Regions from separate parts of the Delftia sp. PX-1 genome, predicted to be linked through region 2. Evidence: predicted binding sites of a transcription regulator. Region 2 holds the regulator's gene; each other region holds the start of a gene.
What was found. Region 2 encodes LexA, which represses DNA repair genes until DNA is damaged. Its sites were predicted from a motif close to ACTGTATNNNNATACAGT; they were not measured.

Region 1 (4,442 bases), 1.3 Mb from region 2:
GCGGCAATGGCGCGCAGCGGCGCATGGCCCGGGTAGAAATTCAGCGCGCATCCGTAGCGATGGCCAGGCACCCAGGCCGATTCGAAGCCGCGCCCGCCCTGCGCATAGTCCAGCACCAGGGCCATGCGGCCCGTGCGCTGCCCGTGCAGCCAGACGCGGCGCTCCATGAGCCGGCCTTCGCGCTCGATCATGCGCAGGCCGGCCACCAGCCATTCGTCCTCGACCAGTTGGCCGCGGGCCTGCACTTCGGCCTTGTCCATGGGCCAGCCCAGCGCGGCCATCACGTCGGCCTTGACCTCGGGGCTGAGCGATTCACGGCGGCGCACGGCGTCGATGATCAGCTGCCAGTGGCCCAGCTGCACCAGCATGTCGCGTGGCCAGTCGCGGTGGCTGTCCACCAGATCCCGGCAGTCCTTGATGCGTGCCGCCATGCCCGTGGCCTGCGCATCGACCATGCGCGCGGCCATGGTGTTCCAGCGCTGGCGCATCTGCGTGTCGCCGGCCTGGTTGGCCAGGCCCGCGCGCACCATGTCCTGCATCCACAGCGACAGTTCCTGCAGGCCCGCCTCGACCTTGTCCCAGCGCTTGTCTTCGCGCCTGGCCTGCTGCCTGGCCGCGACCTCGGGATCGGGTGGCGGCTCGGCCGCCGCGGCGGCTGCCTTGGCCTCCTTCTTCTCGGCCTTTTCCTGGCGGCTGTCCAGCCAGGTCTGCACCCAGGCTGGTGGATCGCCGCCCTCGGTGACCTGGCCGCCCGCACGCATCAGCATCAGCGCCAGCCCATGCTTGCAGGGGAACTTGCGGCTGGGGCAAGAGCATTTGAAGGAGGGTCCCGACAGGTCCACCTGGGTCTGGTAGGGCTTGCTGCCGCTGCCCTGGCACTCGCCCCACACCGCCACATCGTTGGCACCCATGGTGGGCCATTTGGCGGGCGATTGCAGCCCCTTGGCGGCCTTGCTGGAGGAAGCGTCCGGCGATAGCGCCAGCACTTCGCTCTCTGTTCCTAATACACGCGACACCGAAGCTCCCTCTCCAAGTGTTTGTCATCGCCAGGCGCATTGAATGAAGAAACGACCGCGCCCGGCAAGCCCGAAAGCCTATCAGCAATAGTTATCGGCAATTTGAAACAAATCACAACAACGTCAAACCTCTCTCCCATGAACCGGGAACCCCATGGCGCGCAGCCAGCTGCGCTATATCAGCGCATGCATTGATGGCACCAAGCCGTACCAGCCTTCAGGCATTGCAAAAGACGCCGGAAACACGCATTCACCATTTCCTGCGATGCACATCGCCACCCATTGAAAGCAAGCACTCATTCCGCACTGAAAACGGTTTCATTCCATTGCACTGGCAACCATTGCAATCCGCTGGCCATTGCGATAGCCCGACAGTGCGTTCAAACCGGAGCCAGGCAAGGCCGGACCAGACCCTGGCTGGGGGATGGGCTCTCGAAAAACCGGATGTGCCAGGCAAATATACTGTATATTCATACAGCCATGGAGCTGCAACGCAAACTTTTCATCCTCGCCGACGCCGCCAAGTACGACGCCAGCTGCGCCTCCAGCGGATCGCAGGGGCGCGACTCGCTGGACGGCAAGGGCATGGGCTCGGTCACCGGCATGGGCATCTGCCACAGCTATGCGCCCGACGGGCGCTGCATCTCGCTGCTCAAGATCCTACTGACCAATGTCTGCATCTTCGACTGCCGCTACTGCATCAACCGCAAGAGCTCCAACGTGCAGCGCGCCCGCTTCACGGTGGCCGAGGTGGTGCAGCTGACGCTGGACTTCTACCGGCGCAACTGCATCGAGGGGCTGTTCCTGTCCAGCGGCATCATCCGCTCCAGCGACTACACCATGGAGCAGCTGGTGGAAGTGGCCCGCCGCCTGCGCGAGGAGCATGACTTTCGCGGCTACATCCACCTCAAGACCATCCCGGATGCCGCCCCTGAATTGCTGGCCCAGGCAGGCCGCCATGCCGACCGCCTGAGCATCAATGTGGAACTGCCCACGGCCAGCGGCCTGGCGCAGTTCGCGCCTGAAAAGGACGGCCGGCGCATACGCCAGGCCATGCAGGGCGTGGACCGGCATGTGCAGGCCTGGCGCGCGGCCACGCGCGAGCAGCGCCAGGCGCAGTCCCTGCCCGGCGCGCCCGCGCAGCGCGCCGCCGTGCCGCGCTTTGCGCCGGGCGGGCAGAGCACGCAGATGATCGTGGGCGCCGACCGCGCAACCGATGCCGACATCCTCGAGTCCAGCCATACGCTGTATGCGGGCTACGGCCTGCGCCGCGTGTACTACTCGGCCTTCAGCCCCATTCCCGATGCCTCGCGCGACCTGCCGCCGCAGGCACCGCCCCTCATGCGCGAGCACCGGCTCTACCAGGCCGACTGGCTCATGCGCTTTTACGGCTACGGGGCGGGCGAGATCGCGGCGGCCAGCCGCCACGGCATGCTGGACCTGGAGATCGACCCCAAGCTGGCCTGGGCACTGGCCAACCGCCAGCAGTTCCCCGTGGACCTCAACCGTGCTCCGCGCAGCCTGCTGCTGCGCGTGCCGGGCCTGGGCACGCAGACGGTGGAGCGCCTGCTGGCGGCGCGCCGCGTGCGCCGGCTGCGGCTGGACGACCTGCTGCGGCTGCGCGCCCCCGTGCAAAAGGCCCTGCCCTTCGTGCTGATCGACGGCCACCGCCCCCTGCTGGGCGAGACCGACTCGGCCGCGCTGCGCACGCGGCTGATCGCGCAGTCGCAGGCCAGCCAGGCCCAGGCGCGGCACAGCGGCATGCGCGTGCAAAGCGCACTGCAGGCCAGCCTGTTCTAGAACCTGGAGCACGCCATGCACGGACAGGCCCTCACCATCGAACTCGACAGCCCCGACGACTGGCCCGGCTTTCGCGCAGCCTGCAGGGCGCTGCTGGCCCATGGCGCCGACCCCGCCCTGGTGCGCTGGCGGTGGCCCGACACGCCGAGTGCGCAGCCACTCGGCGCGGGGGTGGACCTGTTTTCCAGCGCGCCGCAGCAGGCCATGCCCGCCTCGGCGCTTGCCGGGCTGGCCGGCCCCGGCGAGGCAGGGCTGTCCCTGTCGGACACCCAGATGTCCGCCCTGCGCCATGCCTGCATGCACCGCGCGGCAGGCCGCTTCGAGCTGTGCCACCGCTGGCTGGCGCGCATGCAGGCCCGGCCCGAACTGCGGCTGGATGCGCTGGATGCGGACTGGCGCGCCATCGAGGCCCTGGCCCGCCCCGTCTCGCGCGAGATCCACAAGATGCACGCCTTCGTGCGCTTTCGGACGACACAGCGGCAGAACCTGCCCGAGCTGCACATCGCCTGGTTCGAGCCCGAGCACCACATCGTGCGCGCGGCGGCACCCTTCTTCTGCAAGCGCTTTGCCAACATGCACTGGGCCATCCTCACGCCGCAATGCAGCGTGCACTGGGACGGCCATGCGCTGCGCCTGGCGCCCGGCGCACGCCGCAGCGATGCCCCGCCAGCCGACGCGGGCGAGGCCCTGTGGCTGACCTACTACGCCAGCACCTTCAACCCCGCGCGCCTGAAGGAGCAGGCCATGCTGCGCGAGATGCCGCGCCGCTACTGGCACAACCTGCCCGAGACGGTGCTGATCTCCACCCTGGTCCAGCAGGCCCGCGCGCGCACGGGACAGATGCTGGAGCAGTAAGGACAGGCGCAAAAAAACAAAGGCCCCGAAGGGCCTTTGTCTGCTTTGCAGCGTCGCTCAGTGCATCAGCCCAGCCACTTGCGGGCGTTGCGCCACACGCGCATCCAGGGGCTGAATTCCGACTTGTCGCCGTTGGTCCAGCTCATCTGCACGTTGCGGAACACGCGCTCGGGGTGGGGCATCATGGCCGTGAAGCGGCCATCGGCCGTGGTCACTGCCGTCAGGCCGCCGGCCGATCCGTTGGGATTGAACGGGTACTGCTCGGTGGCCTTGCCGTGGTTGTCCACATAGCGCATGGAGGCGATGGCCTTGTCCGCATTGCCCCGGAAGCGGAAGTTGGCAAAGCCTTCGCCGTGGGCCACGGCGATGGGCAGGCGGCTGCCGGCCATGCCCTGCAGGAACAGGCTGGGCGACTCCAGCACTTCCACCATGGACAGGCGCGCCTCGAAGCGGTTGCTCTGGTTCTGCGTGAAACGCGGCCAGTCCTGGGCACCGGGAATGATGTCGGCCAGCTCGGCAAACATCTGGCAGCCGTTGCACACGCCCAGGCCGAAGGTGTCGCTGCGGCCGAAGAACTGCTGGAACTGCGCGGACAGGCTGTCGTTGAAGGTGATGGAGCGCGCCCAGCCGATGCCGGCGCCCAGCGTGTCGCCGTAGCTGAAGCCGCCGCAGGCCACCACGCCGGCGAAGTCCTGCAGCTGCGCGCGGCCGCTTTGCAGGTCGGTCATGTGCACGTCCACGGCGTCGAAGCCGGCCTCGGTGAAGGCGTAG
Region 2 (4,442 bases):
GCCCCGTGCGTGTAAGCCAGTGTTGGCCCTGTGCGTGCTATCCTTGCCCGCGACAAAAATATGACGCATGGACTGTCCGCCCCGGTGGGCCGATCCGGCAGACAAGAATTTCTACTCTCCTCAAGGACTTCCATGAAACTGATTTTGTTGGGCGCACCCGGCGCCGGCAAAGGCACGCAAGCCGCTTTCATCTGCCAGAAGTACGGCATTCCCCAGATCTCCACCGGTGACATGCTGCGTGCCGCCGTCAAGGCCGGCACGCCCCTGGGCCAGCAGGCCAAGGCCGTGATGGACGCCGGCCAACTGGTCAGCGACGACCTGATCATCAATCTGGTCAAGGAGCGCATTGCCCAGCCCGATTGCGCCAACGGCTTCCTGTTCGACGGATTTCCCCGCACCATTCCCCAGGCCGACGCCATGAAGGCCGCCGGCGTGAAGCTGGACTACGTGCTCGAGATCGATGTGCCCTTCGATGCCATCATCGAGCGCATGAGCGGCCGCCGCTCCCACCCCGCTTCGGGCCGCACCTACCACGTCACGTTCAACCCGCCCAAGGTAGAAGGCCTGGACGACGTGACCGGCGAGCCGCTGGTGCAGCGCGAGGACGACAAGGAAGAAACGGTCAAGAAGCGCCTGGACGTCTACAGCAGCCAGACCCGCCCGCTGGTGGACTACTACCGCGCCTGGGCCGAGAAGGAAGCCGCAGCAGCCCCCAAGTACCGCGCCATCAGCGGCCTGGGCTCGGTGGAAGACATCACCCAGCGCGCCCTCGCAGCACTGGCTGAATGACGCAGGCCATGCGCCAGACCCCAGAAAAGCACCCGCCGGGTGCTTTTTTGTTGCCCGCCTGCATCTGAAGCGCCGGCGACGCCCGGAGGATCAGTCGCGCGGCTGCGCGGCCAGCGCCAGCATCATGGCAATCCGCGCCTTGGCCACGGGCAGTTGGACCAGATCGGCCTCTGCGGGGTCCGTGCCAAGCCCCGAGGCAACGGGCAGGCCTTCGGCGCAGCGCGTGCCCCGCCAGATCCAGACGCCTTTGTCGCGCGCACGCAGCAAGGCCGCTTCCATGCTTTCGTGAATGGTCGCATTGCCCGTGCCGGCCACCACGATGCCGCGCACGCCTGCGGCCACCAGCGCATCCACGCCGCAGGCACGCGCCAGAGCACCGCTGAACACCACCTCGACCCAGGGCAGCTCATCCAGCGCCAGCAGGTCAGACAGAGCGGGAGCGGAAGTCACCATCCGCGCAACGGGGGCGACTGGCGTGACCGGCGCATCAGGCACCAGCCAGCGCACGCGTCCTTCCTCCACCACGGCCTGCGGGCCACCTTCCATGGAGCGCATGGCCTGCAGTCGGTAAGGGTGGACTTTTTGCACCTGGGCCGCCGCATGCACTTCGCCGCCGGCCACCACCCACACACCGCTGCGCCCGCCGCTGGCGGCCACGGTCACGGCATCGCGCAGATTCTGCGGTCCGTCGGCCAGCAGGGCCGTGGCCGGGCGCATGGCGCAAGTGAGCACGATGGGCTTGGTGGCAGGCAGCAGGCTGTGCAGCAGCCAGGCCGTCTCTTCCAGCGTGTCCGTTCCATGCGTGATCACCACGGCGCGTGTGTCCGCATCCTCCAGCGCCTGCGTGCAGGCACGCAGCAACGCGCGCCACACGGGCCAGTCCATATCCTTGCTGTCCACCTGCGCGATCTGCTGCGTCTGCACAGGCCCCAGCGCCTGCTGCTCCAGATCCGGCACGGCATCGAGCAGCGACTGCACCGTGATCTGTCCGGCCTTGTATCCCACTGCCTGCGACTGCGAATCCGCCCGGCCGGCGATGGTGCCACCCGTGCCAAGAATCACCAACTTTGACTGCCCCACTTGCACCTCTTGGAAAACTGGTTAAAAATACAGATACTGTATAAATCATCAGATGACTTCTCTGCCTGCCATCTGAATTCAAGGACCGGACGCACGCCATGCTCGACCATCCCAAGCTCACCGCCCGCCAGCAACAGATCCTGGACCTGATCCAGGCCGCCATCTCCCGCACGGGCGCGCCCCCCACCCGCGCGGAAATCGCCAACACGCTGGGCTTCAAGTCCGCCAACGCAGCAGAGGAACATCTGCAGGCCCTGGCCCGCAAAGGCGTGATCGAACTGGTCAGCGGCACCTCCCGCGGCATTCGCCTGCGTACCGACACCGTGCGCAACATCAATGCCGCACGCGGCACCAGCTTCGGGCTGCCGCTGTCGGCCCTGGCGCCGCTGATGCTGCCGCTGGTGGGCCGCGTTGCGGCGGGCTCGCCCATTCTCGCCCAGGAACATATCGACCAGACCTATTCCGTCGAACCCAGCCTGTTCCAGGTCCGCCCGGACTATCTGCTGCGCGTGCGCGGCATGTCCATGCGCGACGCGGGCATCATGGACGGCGATCTGCTGGCCGTGCAGTCCGCGCATGAAGCCCGCAACGGGCAGATCGTCGTGGCACGCCTGGGAGATGAAGTCACCGTCAAGCGTCTGCGCCGCACCACGCAGGGCGTGGAGCTCCTGCCGGAAAACCCCGATTACCCGGTGATCCGCGTCGCTCCCGAAGAGGCCTTTGCCATTGAAGGCCTGGCCGTGGGGCTGATCCGCAATAGCATGTCCATGTAAGCCGGACGGGCAGCCCTGCACGGGTTGCCACCCCCTATTTCATGCACCGCCCAGGTGGTAGGCGCGAAGCCTTGCAGCTTCGCCCTGGGCGGAGCTTTGCCCGCAAACCGCAATCCTGCCTGTGTCCATGCCTCTTTGAAATACGCCAACAGGAGTCGTCACATGGGATTCGCTCTGCCAACACTGTCTTCTCTGTCCTTCCTGCGCCTGGCACAGGGCATTCGCCTGCCCGCCGCCGCCATGGAGCCCGCCATGCGCACCATCCAGCCCGAATCGCCTGTGCAATCCGAGCAGGCGACCATCCTGTCCTTCAGCAAGGCACGCCGCCGCAGCCAGCAGCGGCGCAGCAAGTCAGCACGGCTGCCAGAACACAGGGATGCGCAGCTGCTGCTGCCCCTGCAACCCGAACTGCCCTCACTTCCGGCAGATCAGGCCCTGCCTTCGGGTCTGCGCATCATCCAGCGCTCGCCGCAGGAGCAGCCCGAATGCCTGTTCATCTCGGGCCGCATGGCCGATGTCTGTGCCGCCCTGGAACGCATGGAAGCGCACGGCGCGCAGACACCGGCCTGAGGTCGCCCTGAGACCAACCCGTCCACCCGGTCTGCGAGAGCCCGGGCCTGTCTCTTGCTTTGCCCAGCGGCAGGGGCTGCGCATCAGGCCCTGACAGCCGCCGGTGCAGCACTCCCCTCGCTGCGCCGATTGCGCATGCACCACGCCTGCGCCGCGGCAACGCACAGAATGCACAGCACGACGCTCAACGAAAAACGCAGTCCGCGCGCATCGGACAGCATGCCGAACAACGGCGCCACCATGCCGCCTATCGACATGGCCAGCCCCAGGGTCAGCCCGCTGGCCGTGGCCTGGTTGCGCGGCAGATAGTCCTGGGCCAGCGTGACCTGGGCGGCAAACGGAAGAAACATGCACACGCCCAGGGCCATGGTGCAGGCCAGCGCCATCCATGGCGTGGAGGCCAGGGCCAGGGCCGCCAGAGCAGGCAATGCCAACAGGTAGCCGGCGCGGATGGCCTGCATGCGCCCCCGGCGATCTGCAAGCGTGCCCCCCAGCAAAGTGCCCACCGCCGCAGCGGCTGTGAATGAGGTCAGCGTGGCCGCTCCCATGAAGTCCGAGCCGCCCAGCTCGCGCGTCACGAACATGGGCAGGGTGGACAGCACCGTCACATAGGGAATCGACCAGCAGACGATGACCCCGCACAGCAGGAAGAAGGCGCGCCAGTGGTTGGCGGGCAATTCGCCCTGAGCCACGGCCAGGCGCCGGGTGGCGCAATGGTCCTTGGCTCCATCCCGCCAAGTACAGGCATACCAGAGCACCAGCATGGCCGCTGCAGGCAGGGCCAGCATCCAGCTGCGGTGCAAGGCGCCTGCGCCCACCACGGCCGCAGCCAGCATGGGAGCGAACGATGCCCCCGCCGTTCCGCCCACCGAAAACACGCTCATCGCCTTCTGCGAGCCGCCGCCCGCCATGCGGGCCGCCACCGTTGCGGACGGATGGTAGGCCGCGATCCCCAGGCCGCACAGCACGGCAGCCAACCAGCTGACCCAGTAGTCCGGGCTCATGCCCACCAGGGCCAGGCCCAGGGCGGCCACCACAAAGCCGGCCGGCACCATCCAGGGCCGTGGCGACCGGTCGGCATACAGGCCGAACAGCGGCTGGACCATGCTCGACAGGCCCGTGGCCGCCAGCATCAGGCCGCTGGCTTCCGTATAGCTGTAGCCGCGCTCCAGCACCATGAAGGGCAACAGCGCAGGAACCAGTCCCTGGTAGAGGTCGTTGATGGCATGC
Region 3 (4,442 bases), 1.1 Mb from region 2:
ACCATCTCCACCCAGATCGCCACGCTGGAGCGCCAAAGCCAGATCGAGCTGTTCCACCGCCGCGGCTACCGCATGACGCTCACGGGCGCAGGCGCCAGACTGCTGCCCATGGCGCAGAAAATCATGGCGCTGGAGGCCGAGGCCGAATTCTTCCTGCGCGACTCGGGGCAGCTGCACCAGGGCGAGCTCAAGATCGGCGCCGTGGGGCCCTTCCATGTGATCGAGATGGTGGCCGCCTACCGCGCACGGCACCCGGGCATGCAGCTGTCCATCCGCATGGGCAACTCGCAGCAGGTGCTGGCCGACCTGGAACGCTACGACACCGACGTGGCCGTGCTCGCCGGCCTCTACGACCGCCCGGAGCTGCTGGCGCGCGAGTACGCGCGCCACGCCATCATCCTGTTCGCCCATGTCGCCCATCCCTTCGCGCGGCGCAGCGAAATCGCGCTGTCCGAACTGCAGGGCCAGCCTCTGCTGCTGCGCGAGCACGGCTCGACCACGCGCACCGCGCTGGAATCGGTGCTGCAGGCCGCCGGCGTGCAGCCGCGCACCGAACTGGAGATCGGCAGCCGCGAAGCCATACGCGAAGCCGTGGCGCGCGGCCTGGGACTGGGCGCCGTGTCCGAAGCCGAATTCATCCCCGACCCGCGCTTTCGCCCGCTGCGCATCGCGGGCGACCCGGCCAGCACCACCACCTATGTCTATTGCATGCGCGAGCGCAGCGACAGCCTGCTGGTGAGGTCGTTTCTGGAGGCGGTTTGAGCCTGCCGGTCCGCGCTCAGAACAGACTGCGCTGCGGCAGCAGCAGCGACGGATGGTAGAGGCTGCAATCGAGCCGCAGCGGCTCGCGGTTGAACCCGTACCGACGGCAGGCCAGGGCGAAGCGCTGGCGCAGCAGCTCGGCCCAGTGGCCGGTACCTTTCATGCGCTGGCCGAACTCGGCGTTGTACACGCGGCCGGCCTCGCGCTGCTCGCCCTGGATGCCGTGCAGGTCGCGCACGCGCTCCATCACGCGGCGGGCGCGGTCGGGGTAGTGCACCTGCAGCCATTGCTCGAACAGCGGCGCCACTTCCCAGGGCAGGCGCAGCACGGCATAGAAGGCGTGGCGCGCGCCTGCGTCGGCGGCCGCCTCCAGCACCTTCTCCAGGTCTTCGTTGATGAAGGGAATCTGCGGTGCCAGGCTCACGCCCACGGGCACGCCCGCCTCGGTCAGCGCGCGGATGCTGCGCAGCCGGCGGTGCGGCGCGGCGGCGCGTGGCTCCAGGTGACGTGCCAGGTCGGCATCCAGCGTGGTCAGCGTGATGTGCACCGAGGCCAGGCCCTGGCGCGCCAGCGGGGCCAGCAGGTCCAGGTCACGCTCCACCCCGCTGCCCTTGGTGACGATGGAAAACGGGTGACGCGCCTCGGCCAGCACTTCGATCAGGCGGCGCGTCAGCCCCAGCTCGCGCTCCACGGGCTGGTAGCAGTCGGTGACCGAGCCCAGCATCACGGGCGCGGCCACATGGCTGGCGCGCGACAGCTCGGCGCGCAGCAGCTCTGGCAGGTTCTGCTTGGCGATGAGCCGGGTCTCGAAGTCCAGCCCCGGCGACCAGCCCAGGTAGCTGTGCGTGGGCCGGGCATAGCAATAGATGCAGCCATGCTCGCAGCCCCGGTAGGGATTGAGCCCCATGTGAAACGGCAGGTCGGGCGACTGGTGGCGGCTCAGCGCCGAGCGGGCCTGCTCCCAGCGCAGTTCGGTGCGCAGCGCAGCGGCCTCTTCGCCTTCGGCCGGCGCCTCAAGACTGCCCCAGCCGTCGTCAAAGGCCTCGCGCGGATCGGTGGTGAAGCGGTGTGCCAGTTGGCTGGCTGCGCCCCGGCCCTTGATGGGGTGCAGGGGCACCCGGGCCGTGTCGTGATGAGGCGTGGGAGGACTGGAAAGCATGAAGCAACTGTATAAAAATACAGTCATACCAACAAGCACTCCCCGCATGCCTGCGGTTGCGAAGTGGGTTTTGCCGGCTTGGCAAGTGCCCGCGCCAATCCGCACCGCACCGTGCGGGTTCGCTTGGCAGAACGCGCACGGGCCTGCACAATGGCCTTATCGCACCAACTTGGTGCTTTTCTCTTTTCTGAAGATGCCTTGGCCCGGACAACCGCGTTGCCCGGGCTTTTGTCCGTTTGGGCGCCGCTGCCCTTCACTGCAGCCACGGCGCAAGCACACAAGGGAGCCAACACCATGGAGCGCAAGCCCCACATCATTCTTTCGTCCCTGGACCTGGAACGCATCGAGGCCCTGCTGGACAAGCAGCCCGCCTTTCCCGGCCGCGAGGCGCTCGAGGCCGAGCTGGACCGTGCCGACGTGCTCGAGCCCAAGGAAATGCCGCCCAACGTGGTGACCATGAATTCCACGGTGCGCTTCACGCTGCTGGAGTCGGGCAAGACCAATACGCTGACCTTGGTCTATCCCAAGGAGATGGATGGCAGCGCCGACAAGGTGTCGGTGTTCGCGCCCGTGGGCATTGCCCTGCTGGGCCTGAGCGTGGGCGACCAGTCCCGCATGCCCGGCCCCTCGGGCCAGGTCACCGTGCGCGTGGATGCCATCGAGTTCCAGCCGGAAAGCGCAGGCGAGCTGCACCGTTGAACGCCGACCGGCGTGAAGCGAAAAAGGCAGCCCACCGGCTGCCTTTGTTGTTTGTGGACTGACGCACCGCACCTCAGCGCAGGCCCGCCACAAATGCCGCGATCAGGCCGGTGCCCACCAGGCCGGCCTGCCAGCGCAGCGCCATGTGCCAGCTGGGAACGTGGCGCTCCACGCGCTCGTACAGCAGATGACCGGCCGCAATCGACAGCGCAAAGGCCGTGCACATGCCCAGCAGGGCGGCGGGAATGGACTGCGGCCAGAAATGGCTTTCCACGGCGTTGACCAGCAGGCAGACCGAGAAGTGCACGAGAAACACCGAGTACGAAATCTTGCCCAGCCGGCGCAGCGGCGCCCAGCCTTGTGCCTGGGCAAACGCGGGGCTGCGCATGGCCGCGACCAGGGCCAGCGCCGTGGCACCGGCCAGCGCGATGCGGTCGCGCCACTCCAGTGCCAGCGCCGCCACGACCAGGGCCACGATCAGCAGGGACCAGCTCCAGGCCGTCGAGGACTTGTCCGCATGCGCGGCCCAGTACGCCAGCATGCCCAGGCCGTAGGCGCCAAAGAAGTACGGCGCCCACACATCCCATTGCGCATCCAGATTGAAGCCCAGCAGCGAGGCCGCCACGCCGATCACCACCAGCGCCTGCGCCACGCTCAGCGTCCAGGGCCAGCAGCGCGACAGCGCCTGGCCACCGAAGCGGCGGCGCAGCAAGGCGCCGCCCCAGCGCGTGCCGGCCAGCAGCAGCGCCGTCAGCGCAAACAGCTGGAAGTCGATGGACACGTACCAGACGCCGGCGGACAGCGACTCCTCGCCCACGATGTTCTGCAGCAGCAGCGCATGCGCCACCAGCTGCCAGAGATCGGGCTCGCCCGACACCGAGGCATGGTCGAACCAGGGCCGCACTGCCGCCGAGACGACGACGGCCACGACCAGGGCCACGGCATAGGGCACGACCAGGCGCACGAAGCGGCGCCCGATGCGCGACCACGGATCGCTGTGCAGGCCGTGGCCTTGCGGCGCCATGCTGGCTGCCGCCAGGTAGCCGCCCAGCACCAGGAAGATCTGCACGGCCATGCGCGCATATTCATAGAGCCAGTCGATGAGGTCCGGCGCGGCCGGATGGGCGATATCGGACATGGGGCCGTAGAAGGCCAGGTGGTGCCAGACGATGGCGGCACAGGCCAGGCCCTTGGTGCAGTCGATCAGCGCACTGCGGCTAGCGTGGGACATGGGGCAATCTGCAATCTGCGAACGGGTCGGGAAGCGGGAGGCGCTGGGCCGGGCCGCCTGGCCGCAAGCCCGCAAAGGCGCCATTGTGCGCCTTTTGACCGCGTCTTGCAGAAAGCTGACGCACCGCTTTCCAAGCCGCACAGGACATGCCGGCACGCGAGGGCACAATGCATGCCATGACGCAACCCAAACCTCTTCCGGCGTTGAACCGGCAGTTCGTCTCGCACTTCGGCGAGATGGGCAGCCGCTGGGGCATCAACCGCACGGTAGGCCAGATCTACGCTCTGCTGTTTCTTTCGCCCGAGCCGCTCAATGCCGACCAGATCGCCGAGACGCTGGAGTTCTCGCGCTCCAACGTGAGCATGGGGCTCAAGGAATTGCAGGCCTGGCGCCTGGTGCAATTGCGCCACCAGCCCGGCGACCGGCGCGAGTATTTCGAGGCGCCGCAGGATGTCTGGGAAATCTTCCGCCGCCTGGCCGAGGAACGCCGCCGCCGCGAGATCGAGCCCACCCAGTCCATGCTGCGCGCCGCCATGCTGGAGGAAGTCACCACCGAAGAAGAGCGCTACGCCCAGCAGCGCATGCGCGACA
Region 4 (4,442 bases), 1.6 Mb from region 2:
CAGATTCATGAACTGCACGGGCAGCAGGCGGCGCGTGTCGGGGTTGAGCGTGGTTTCCCACAGCTGCTCGGCATTCATCTCGCCCAGGCCCTTGAAGCGGCTGATCTGGCATTTCTCGCGCGGCACGCCATCCTTGGCGGACTTGTCGAGGATGGCGGTCAGCTCGCCCTCGTCCAGCGCGTACATCTTGGCTGCTGGCTTCTTGCCGCGCGCAGGCACATCGACGCGGAACAGCGGCGGAAGCGCCACATGGATGTGGCCGGCCTCGATGAGCTTGGGGAAGTGGCGGAAGAACAGCGTGAGCAGCAGCACCTGGATGTGCGAGCCGTCCACGTCGGCATCCGAAAGAATGCAGATCTTGCCGTAGCGCAGGCCGGACAGCTCAGGCGTGTCATGGGGGCCATGCGGGTCCACGCCGATGGCCACCGAGATGTCGTGGATCTCGTTGTTGGCGAACAGGCGGTCACGGTCGACTTCCCAGGTGTTGAGCACCTTGCCGCGCAGGGGCAGCACGGCCTGGGTTTCCTTGTCGCGTCCCATCTTGGCGCTGCCGCCGGCCGAGTCGCCCTCGACCAGGAAGACCTCGTTCAGGCTCAGGTCGCGGCTTTCGCAATCGGTGAGCTTGCCGGGCAGCACGGCCACGCCCGAGCCCTTGCGCTTTTCGACCTTCTGGCCCGCCTTCTGGCGTGTCTGGGCGGCCTTGATGGCGATCTCGGCCAGCTTGCGGCCCCATTCCACATGCTCGTTGAGCCACAGCTCCAGCGCAGGGCGAACGTAGCCGCTGACCAGGCGCACGGCATCGCGCGAGTTCAGGCGCTCCTTGATCTGGCCCTGGAACTGCGGGTCCAGCACCTTGGCATTGAGCACGTAGCTGGCGCGCGCGAAGACGTCGTCAGGCATGAGCTTGACGCCCTTGGGCAGCAGCGAATGCATCTCGATGAAGGCCTTGACCGCCTGGAACAGGCCGTCGCGCAGGCCGCTGTCGTGCGTGCCGCCGGCCGTGGTGGGGATCAGGTTGACATAGCTTTCGCGCAGCGGCGCGCCATCCTCGGTGAAGGCCACGCACCAGGCGGCGCCCTCGCCTTCGGCAAAGCTGTCGTGGTTGCGGTCGGCAAAGCCCTCGCCTTCGAACAGGGGGATGACGGCCTCGCCATGCAGGCTTTGCTGCAGATAGTCGCGCAGGCCGCCCTTGAACTGCCAGGTCTGGGTGTCGCGCGTCTTCTCGTTGACCAGGGTCACCGACACGCCGGGCATGAGCACGGCCTTGCTGCGCAGCAGATGCATCAGCTCGCCCATGGGCAGCTGGGAGGATTCGAAGTAGCGGGCATCGGGCCACACGCGCACGGTCGTGCCCTGCTTGCGCTCGCCCGCGGCCAGCGGCCGCGACTGCAGGGGTTCGACCACGTCGCCGCCCGAGAAGGCGATGGTGGCCACCTTGCCCTCGCGGTGGATGCAGGCCTCAAGGCGCGTGGCCAGCGCATTCGTGACCGAGACGCCCACGCCATGCAGGCCGCCCGAGAAGCTGTAGGCGCCGCCCTTGCCCTTGTCGAACTTGCCGCCCGCATGCAGGCGGGTGAAGACCAGCTCCACCACGGGCGCCTTTTCCTCAGGGTGCATGCCGAAGGGGATGCCCCGGCCGTCGTCCTCGACGCTGTAGGAGCCGTCGGAATGCAGGGTGAAGCGGATTTTCTTGCCGAAGCCGGCCAGCGCCTCGTCGGCCGCGTTGTCGATCACCTCCTGCAGCACATGCAGGGGGTTGTCGGTGCGCGTGTACATGCCGGGACGCTGCTTGACGGGCTCCAGGCCCTTGAGCACGCGTATCGAGCCTTCGGAGTATTCGCTGGCGGAAGTGGGAGATGGTTTGACTGCCATGGGGGCGGATTGTAGTGCGCGGCCCGGCTCAGTGCTGGATACATTCACAGTCATTGACATTGACTATCCCGAAAAAGCCAGTGCCGCCAAGGGCTACGAAGTGCCGCGCTGGCGCATGGGCGACCCACGCGTCGCAGCGCAAAACCCGGAGTTTCGCTAAAGTTTGCCGCATGCACAAAAACAACCAACCCATGTCCATGGTGCAGATACTGCTGTGCGGGGGCGCAGTCGTGACGCTGTCCATGGGAATCCGGCACGGCTTCGGCCTGTGGCTGCAGCCCATCACCCAGGAGATGGGCTGGACGCGCGAGTCCTTCGCGCTGGCCATTGCCATCCAGAACCTGTCCTGGGGCGTGCTCGGCATCTTCGGCGGCATGCTGGCCGACCGCTTCGGCGCCTTCCGCGTGCTCCTGGTGGGCGCGCTGCTGTATGCGCTGGGCCTGGCCGGCATGGCCATGGCGCCCACGACAACCTGGTTCGCCCTGACGGCCGGCGTGGTGATAGGCGCAGCCCAGGCCGGCACCACCTATGCCGTGATCTACGGCGTGCTGGGCCGCCAGATTCCCGTGGCGCGGCGCAGCTGGGCCATGGGCGTGACGGCGGCGGCGGGCTCCTTCGGCCAGTTCTTCATGGTGCCCGTGGAAGGCAGCCTGATCTCGAACTTCGGCTGGTCCAACGCCCTGCTGCTGCTGTCGCTGTGCGCCCTGATGATCATTCCGCTGGCCTTCGGCCTGCGCGAGCCGGGCTTCACGGCCGGCAATACCCGACCCGTGCGCGACCAGAGCGCGGGCCAGGCCGTCGCCGAAGCGCTGCGCACGCCCAGCTTCGTGCTGCTGACGGCCGGCTACTTCGTCTGCGGCTTCCAGGTGATGTTCATCGGCGTGCACATGCCCAGCTACCTCAAGGACTACGGCCTGGCACCGCAGGTGGCCAGCATCTCGCTGGCGCTGGTGGGGCTGTTCAACATCGTCGGCACCTACGTGGCCGGCAACCTGGGCCAGCGCCTGCCCAAGCGCTACCTGCTGTCCACCATCTACTTCACGCGCTCGGTGGTGATCGTGCTCTTCCTGCTCGCGCCGCTGACGCCCTGGTCGGTCTACATCTTCTCGGCCGCCATGGGACTGCTGTGGCTGTCCACCGTGCCGCTGACCAATGCCACCGTGGCCCAGATCTTCGGCGTGCAGCATCTGTCCATGTTGAGCGGAATGGTGTTCTTCAGCCACCAGGTCGGCAGCTTCCTGGGTGTCTGGCTGGGCGGCTATCTATATGACCACACCGGCAGCTACCAGGTGGTCTGGTACCTGGCCATCGGCCTGGGCGTGGCCGCCGGCCTGCTGAACCTGCCGATACGCGAAGCCCCGGTGGCAAGGCCGCGTGCGGCGCAGGCGGCGGCCTGACATGACGACAGCCACCACGCCCCGCCCACAGCTGCTGCGCAGGCTGGCGCTGTGGGCCGCCGTGCTGCTGGTGCTGGGCCTGGTCTTCATGCTCTATCTGCAGCCCGAGTTCATGCTGGGCATGGCCGACCAGCTCTGGGCCTGCTTCTGAAATTGAAGCGCGGCAAAGGCCTGGCGGCACAATGGCGGCCGCTTTCAATTCATTTCCGAGATTTCACATGCACGCAGCCACGCCGCCTTCGCCCTGGATCCAACGCTGGTCGCATCTTCTGGCACCCGAGGCCACCGTGCTCGACGTGGCCTGCGGCCCTGGCCGCCACATGCGCTGGTTCCATGCACGCGGCCATGCAGTGACGGGCGTGGACCGCGACGCCCAGGCCCTGGCCGGCCTGCAGGGCGTGGGCGAGCTGCTGTGCGCCGACATTGAAAACGGCCCCTGGCCCCTGCCCGGCAGGCAGTTCGGCGCCGTGGTCGTGACCCACTATCTGTGGCGCCCGCTGTGGCCGGCGCTGCTGGGCAGCGTGGCACCCGGCGGCGTGCTGCTGTACGAAACCTTTGCCCAGGGCAACGAGGCCTTCGGCAAGCCTTCCCGGCCCGATTTCCTGCTGGCGCCCGGCGAGCTGCTGCAGGCCTGCGCGGGCTGGCACATCGTGGCCTACGAGCACGGCCAGCTGGGCGAGCCCGATCGCATGGTCCAGCGCATCGCGGCACTGCGCCCCGATGCAACAGGCCGGGAACCCGTGGCCATGCTGGCGCATCAGAAGGCGTCAGGCTCTGCAATCGCCTGAATCCCTACAGGCGACCGCCTTGGGCCTGCCTCCGACACTCGTTAGAATGATCCTTTCCCGTTTTTTCTTGCGGACATGACATCCTCCTCCGTCGCTCTCACTGGCAGCATCGTTGCCCTCATCACGCCCATGCACGAGGACGGTAGTGTTGACTACCCGGCGCTGCGAAAACTCATCGACTGGCATGTGGCCGAGGGCACGGACTGCATCGGCGTGGTGGGAACGACAGGCGAATCCCCCACCGTCAACGTGGAGGAACACTGCGAAATCATCCGCGTGTCCGTCGAGCAGGCTGCGGGCCGCGTTCCCGTGATGGCAGGCTGCGGCGCCAACAGCACGCACGAGGCCATCGAGCTGGCCCGCTACGCCAAGAAGGTCGGTGCCG

Region 1: the regulator LexA is predicted to act here: its motif matches at 1,478-1,495, upstream of ACN20X_RS22670 (putative DNA modification/repair radical SAM protein).
Region 3: the regulator LexA is predicted to act here: its motif matches at 1,928-1,945, upstream of ACN20X_RS11370 (PA0069 family radical SAM protein).
Region 4: the regulator LexA is predicted to act here: its motif matches at 1,906-1,923, upstream of ACN20X_RS23880 (DNA topoisomerase IV subunit B).

The regions. Positions count from the first base shown of each region.
Region 1 covers NZ_CP184763.1:4,941,632-4,946,073, forward strand. Annotated here, with positions in the region: gene ACN20X_RS22665 (SWIM zinc finger family protein) at 1-1,016, opposite strand, end outside; gene ACN20X_RS22670 (putative DNA modification/repair radical SAM protein) at 1,497-2,816, shown strand; gene ACN20X_RS22675 (TIGR03915 family putative DNA repair protein) at 2,832-3,671, shown strand; gene purL (phosphoribosylformylglycinamidine synthase) at 3,737-4,442, opposite strand, start outside.
Region 2 covers NZ_CP184763.1:3,625,093-3,629,534, reverse strand. Annotated here, with positions in the region: gene adk (adenylate kinase) at 133-789, shown strand; gene ACN20X_RS16700 (asparaginase) at 880-1,869, opposite strand; gene lexA (transcriptional repressor LexA) at 1,968-2,642, shown strand; gene ACN20X_RS16690 (hypothetical protein) at 2,805-3,212, shown strand; gene ACN20X_RS16685 (MFS transporter) at 3,296-4,442, opposite strand, start outside.
Region 3 covers NZ_CP184763.1:2,475,212-2,479,653, reverse strand. Annotated here, with positions in the region: gene ACN20X_RS11375 (LysR substrate-binding domain-containing protein) at 1-762, shown strand, start outside; gene ACN20X_RS11370 (PA0069 family radical SAM protein) at 779-1,921, opposite strand; gene rnk (nucleoside diphosphate kinase regulator) at 2,216-2,620, shown strand; gene ACN20X_RS11360 (acyltransferase family protein) at 2,694-3,851, opposite strand; gene ACN20X_RS11355 (GbsR/MarR family transcriptional regulator) at 4,019-4,442, shown strand, end outside.
Region 4 covers NZ_CP184763.1:5,227,913-5,232,354, forward strand. Annotated here, with positions in the region: gene ACN20X_RS23880 (DNA topoisomerase IV subunit B) at 1-1,872, opposite strand, end outside; gene ACN20X_RS23885 (MFS transporter) at 2,043-3,269, shown strand; gene ACN20X_RS23890 (hypothetical protein) at 3,271-3,420, shown strand; gene ACN20X_RS23895 (class I SAM-dependent methyltransferase) at 3,488-4,057, shown strand; gene dapA (4-hydroxy-tetrahydrodipicolinate synthase) at 4,133-4,442, shown strand, end outside.